One region of the Ligilactobacillus sp. Marseille-Q7487 genome, then DNA from elsewhere that is predicted to be linked to it. Evidence: predicted binding sites of a transcription regulator. Region 1 holds the regulator's gene; the other holds the start of a gene.
What was found. Region 1 encodes Rex, which represses fermentation and respiration genes when NADH is low (regulators of the CRP and FNR family bind a similar motif). Its sites were predicted from a motif close to TTGTGAANTANTTCACAA; they were not measured.
Positions count from the first base shown of each region.

Region 2: pflB (formate C-acetyltransferase) is a predicted target of Rex. The motif match lies at 1,067-1,084, and genes of this name have one in related genera.

Region 1 is NZ_CASCJC010000001.1:566,375-569,589, reverse strand. It holds gene groL (chaperonin GroEL) at 1-242, opposite strand, end outside; gene groES (co-chaperone GroES) at 276-560, opposite strand; gene QM017_RS02780 (type II CAAX endopeptidase family protein) at 811-1,446, shown strand; gene QM017_RS02775 (redox-sensing transcriptional repressor Rex) at 1,480-2,118, opposite strand; gene QM017_RS02770 (ABC-F family ATP-binding cassette domain-containing protein) at 2,715-3,215, shown strand, end outside.
Region 2 is NZ_CASCJC010000001.1:1,815,534-1,818,748, reverse strand. It holds gene QM017_RS08905 (adenylosuccinate synthase) at 1-598, shown strand, start outside; gene QM017_RS08900 (hypothetical protein) at 820-966, shown strand; gene pflB (formate C-acetyltransferase) at 1,311-3,215, shown strand, end outside.

The DNA.
Region 1 (3,215 bases):
TTTGTCTTAGAAGCAACTTCTGCCACAAGCTTTGCACCCATGTTTTCAAAATGATCTTCTAATTCGATGGCCTTAGCAATTGTAACCCCATCGTTTGTAATTGTTGGAGAACCAAAAGATTGTTCTAAAACAACGTTACGACCTTTAGGACCAATTGTTGATTTAACGGTGTTTGCTAATTTATCTACACCGGCTAACATTTTTGAACGTGCATCTTCTGAAAATTTAATTTCTTTTGCCATTTTATTTTCCACCTTATCTAAAATCTAATTATCTTAGTCGACAATTGCAATGATGTCGCCTTCACGTACGACTAAATATTTTTGATCTTCATATTTAACTTCTGTCCCTGCAAATTTGTCAAAGAAAACAACGTCGCCGACTGTCACAGCTGGTGTAACTTTTTGACCATTTTCTAAGACACGACCCGCACCCACAGCAACAACTTTACCAGTTTGTGGTTTTTCTTTAGCATTACTTGCCAAAACAATTCCACCAACTGTTTGTTCTTCTTCTTTTTGAACTTCTAAAATAATTCTATCTCCTAATGGTTTAAGCACTGTAGATCCCTCCATCTTTTTTAGCACTTGCTTAACTAGAGTGCTAACAACTTACAATTACTACTATAATCACTTTCATCCAAAAATGCAAGCTTTTTTTATCACTCTCAAGCGTCGAGTGCTAATTTTTAGCGATAAAGCCTGTTAAATCAAGCTTTTTCATCTGAAAAATAATCTGCTAATTGTAGTCTTTCTTTAATCTTTTACTAAAGAATGCTATAATACAAACAGTTTTTTAGGAGGATTAAAGATGACACTGCAAAAAAATATTTTAGCTTTACTGACAACTTATTTAGGCTTTAATCTGTTAGAACTTTTATGTGGACAATTTATTGCCAATAATGATTTCTTATATCCAATATTAACTATTTTAAATCTTTGCTTGATCATAGTCTTACTAAGCTTAAACCATCACTATCAAGCTTCTAACAAGATTGAGCAAGGTGTTAAAATTAATAAACTAAGATTAAGCTTATTAATTTTAGGCACAAGCATTGGACTTTTTATCGTCCAGACATTTGGACTTTACTTTGAAAATATTTTTTTGCATCAACCTGCCTTTTCACAAAATACCAATCTTTTGATAGCTATTACACAAAAATATCCTTATTATTTAATCGTCATCGTTATTTGTGCTCCAATTTGCGAAGAATTAATCTTTCGTAAAGTTTTATATGGTAACCTAAGTGATTACTTTAATATTGGGCTATGTTTAGTCGCTTCAAGCATGTTATTTAGTGTCGCTCATGGTGATGGGCATTATCTAACCTATTGGTTGATTGGAATGCTTTTGGCACTTTGTTATCGCTATAGTCATACTATTTTAGCGCCGATTTTAGCACATCTAATCATGAACGCTATCGTCTTGTGGCTTAATTTTCAATAAAAAAATTCCCAAGCATGAAAACTTGGGAATTTTTTATTTACCTGGTCCAAAATGATCCAAGAAGTAAACTAATGTTTGTAATTCATTAGTTAAATCAACATTTTGCACCCGAACTGTCTCAGGCACAGTGATACGTAACGGGGTAAAGTTTAAAATACCTTTAACCCCCACTTCGGTTAACTCATCAGTTACCTTTTGCGCAACCGATGAAGGAACGGTTAAGATTACAACTTCAATTTGTTGTACAGTTAATTGTTCTTTCATATCAGACATTGGATAAATTGGAACACCACTTTGAATTGTACCAGTGATTTCTTCATTAATATCAAAGGCCGCACTAATACGCACATTATTGCTTTTATGGAAGTTAAAGTTTAACAACGCATGTCCCAAATTACCGACACCAATTAAGGCTACATTAGTTAGCTTATCTTGATTCAAAGTTTTCTTGAAAAATTCTAGTAAACTTTCAACGTCATAACCATAACCACGTTTCCCTAATGCTCCAAAATATGAAAAGTCTCGTCTGATAGTGGCAGAATCAACCTTAACTGCTTCTGCTAATTCCGTTGAAGAAACACGCTTTTTACCAGAATCAGCCAAAATATTTAAATAACGATAATAAATTGGTAGTCTTTTTGCGGTTGCTTGTGGAATTGTAGCTGCTACCATTCAAACCTAGACTCCTTTCCTATTAAAACTATATACATCAATTTTAACATACGCGTATTTAAATTTGAACTATTCTGCACAAAAAAAATGCCGTCTTATCCCTTTTTTTAAAAACGTTATGTAACTATTTCACAAACTTTCAGAAAAAATTTCGCGCTTTTTTAATCAAGAAAAAATACAAAAAACTTTTTATATTTACAAAAATTTATCAGTTACGCTACTAGCTTTATTTAGTACAAACAATAAACTCAATTACTTAACACGCTTTATCATTTTACAATTGGATATTTAAGTATGATGTAGCATATATCAGCGAAAACTTATTACTATGTCAATTTAATCTAAGCTCTAAAACAATAACATTTTTCATCAAAAATACAAGTCTACTTTTTTTCATTATTTTCAGTATAATAAAAAAGATAGAGTAAAAACTATCTTGACGCCCGTCATGATATAATTAATCTATAATTACAAAAGAATATCTAAAAAAGCGCGACCATGCAAATTTAAGAGATATTGCTGTATCACATTAGCGCAAGTGTAATTTCTAATGGTACACTTATTCATGGCTAAATTAAATAGAAAAGGTGATTTACATGATTTTATTGCAAGTCCAACAAGTTGCACGACATTTTGGTGCAGAGATTTTATTTAAAAATGTTAATTTAGATATTCAAGATAATTCAAAAATTGCTTTAGTTGGGCGCAATGGAGCTGGCAAATCAACGCTCATCAAAATGCTCATTGGACAAACCAAACCCGATGCAGGTAAAATTAGTCAACGCAAAGATTTAACAATTGGCTATCTTGCCCAAAATAGTGAGTTAACCTCAAATAAAACAATTTTTGAAGAAATGTTGAGTGTCTTTGCACATCTTAAAAAAATTGAAGAGCAAATGCACCTACTCGAACAACAAATGGCCCAAGATATTGACCATCATTCAACCAAATATCAACAACTTTTAACACGTTATGATCAATTACAACATGATTTTAAAGAACAAAATGGTTATGGTTATGAAAATGAAATCCGCTCAGTCTTACACGGTTTTCACTTCTATGAAACAGATTATCAACGCTCAATATCTTCTCTATCC
Region 2 (3,215 bases), 1.2 Mb from region 1:
TACCTATCCGTTTGTAACGTCTTCTAACCCAGTTGCTGGTGGGGTAACAATTGGTAATGGTATTGGACCAGCTAAAATCGATAAAGTTGTAGGTGTATGTAAAGCTTATACTTCACGTGTTGGTGATGGTCCATTCCCAACTGAATTATTTGATGAAATTGGTGATCGTATTCGTGAAGTTGGTCATGAATACGGTACGGTAACCAAGCGTCCACGTCGTATCGGCTGGTTTGATAGTGTTGTGATGCGTCATTCCAAACGTGTATCAGGTTTGACTAACCTTTGCTTAAACTGTTTAGATGTTTTAACCGGTTTAGATGAAATCAAGATCTGTACAGCCTATGAATTAAATGGTGAAAAGATTTATCATTATCCAGCAGGGTTAAAGGACTTAGCAGCATGCAAGCCAATTTACGAAACACTTCCTGGCTGGAGCGAAGATATCACGCAATGCAAGACATTAGAAGACTTACCAGAAAATGCACGTAACTATATTCATCGTATCCAAGATTTAGTAGGTGTTAAAGTTTCAACTTTCTCTGTTGGTCCAGATCGTCAACAAACCAACGTTTTAGAAAATGTGTGGGCACATATTTAATTATTGAGATTAATTTACAAACAACCACTGTTGCTAGTCAGCAATGGTTGTTTTTTTGCATATTTATGATTATTTTTTGATTATATACAGGATTATTTAAATGTTATCGATGTTATTTGTGTGTTTTATCGTTTATTTTTTAAAATCGAGGCAACAACTCTAAGCTCAGATGAGCTACACTGAAAGCAGTAGAGTTTAAAAATGACAGGAGAGGTAGCAAAATGGGGTTAATTAAGGAAGACTTAAGCTTTTGGATTCAAAAAGTTATGACGGAAAAACATTGTAATTATGAAGAAGCACTACACCTTTTAGTAGATTTTGCTCAAAAAAGAGGACAGGTTTTTGAAGAACAGATAGAAAAAATGTGAAATAAGACACTTTTGAGGTTTTGTATCATTTAAGTTTATTGTGTTTATTTATGCAAAAAATGTCGATTTTTGTATAAAAAGAGAGCTATACCTATTGGACTTGTGAAAAAAATATCTAATAAAAGAGGCTTGAAGTAAAAAGTTTTTTAGCGCAATTAAAGGGTTTAATACCTGTATTTAGAAGATTAATAAATATAAAAACATTGTGCGCGATTTATCGTTATTAATGCAATTTGGTGCATATTTCTTTATTGAAATTTTTTTTGAATGGGTTTACCATAATAAGTGAAGAAAGCGTTTTATAGGTTTTGTTTTCTACAGTACCTAAGGAGGTCAAATTTATTATGTTAAACATGGAAGAAAAGACGTTTGCTGCTTGGGATGGATTCAAGAAAGGTGATTGGCAATCAGAAATCGATGTGCGTGATTTCATCCAACAAAATATCACACCATACGATGGCGATGAATCTTTCTTGCAAGGACCTACACAAGCTACAACAAAATTAAATGACAAATTACTTGATTTAAAATTAAAAGAACGTGCGGCTGGTGGTGTGCTTGAAGCAGATACAAAGGTTGTTTCAAGTATTACTTCGCATGCTCCAGGTTACTTAGATAAAGACTTAGAACAAATTGTTGGTTTACAAACAGACAAGCCACTTAAGAAGGCTTTGATGCCTTATGGTGGTATCAGAATGGCTAAGGACGCTTTGGCAGCTCATGGCTTACAAATCGATCCTGAAACCGATCGAATCTTTTCAGAATTAACTAAGACACATAACCAAGGTGTCTTTGATGCATATGATGCTAATATTCGCCATGCACGTCACAACAAGATTGTAACTGGTTTGCCAGATGCATATGGACGTGGTCGTTTAGTAGCTGATTTCCCACGTATCGCTCTTTACGGAATTGATCGCTTGATTGAAGCAAAACAACAAGACCTTGAAAACTATGGCGATGGCCAAATGACAAATGATGTTATCCAAATGCGTGAAGAGATTACCGATCAAATTCGTGCATTACATCAAATCAAGCAAATGGCAGCATCTTATGGTTTTGATATTTCTAAACCAGCTACTACAGCTAAAGAAGCTATTCAATGGTTATACTTTGGTTACTTGGCTTCTATCAAACAACAAAATGGGGCTGCTATGTCAATTGGTCGTGTAGACTCCTTTATCGATATTTATATTCAACGTGATATCGAACGTGGTCTTTTGACAGAAGAACAAGCACAAGAATTAGTTGATCATTTTACAATGAAATTAAGAATGGTTTCCTTTATCCGGACACCAGAATATGATTCATTATTCTCTGGTAACCCAATTTGGGCAACCTTATCATTAGCAGGTATGGGACTTGATGGTCGTCATCATGTAACTAAGACGGCTTATCGTTTCTTAAACACCTTGCATAACATGGGTTCTGCACCAGAACCAAACATTACTTTGCTTTGGTCAGAAAACTTGCCTGAAGCATTCAAACGCTATGCAGCAAGTGTTTCGATTGAAAGTTCAACTATTCAATATGAAAACGATGATTTGATGGTCAAAACATGGGGTACAGATTACTATGGTATTGCATGTTGTGTATCTGCACAACCAATTGCTGATGGTATTCAATACTTTGGGGCACGGGCTAACTTGGCTAAGACCGTTCTTTATACCATCAACGGTGGTAAAGATGAAATGACTAAGCAACAAGTTGGTCCTGCTTATGAACCAATTAAGTCCGAATACATCGATTATGATGAATTTATGAAGAAATTTGATGACATGTTGGAATGGTTAGCAGATGTTTATGTTAACGCCTTAAATGTTATCCACTATATGCATGATAAATACTACTATGAATCAGCTCAATTAGCTTTGAAAGACACCCGTTTGAACCGGACATTTGCTACTGGTATCTCTGGCTTTTCAGTAGCTACCGACTCAATTTCTGCTATCAAGTATGGTCATGTTAAAGTTATCCGTGATGAAGATGGCATGGCAGTTGATTTTGTGGCTGAAAATGACTTCCCACGTTATGGTAACAATGATGATCGTGCAGATGAAATCGGTAAGTGGTTAGTTAAAGCATTATATACTAAGATGAACAAACATCATCTATATCGCAATGCTAAGTTATCAACATCTGTTTTGACGATTACATCTAACGTGGTTTATGGTAAGAATACAGGTACAACACCTAACGGACGTAAAGCTGGTGAACCATTTGCACCAGGTGCTAACCCAGCTTATGGC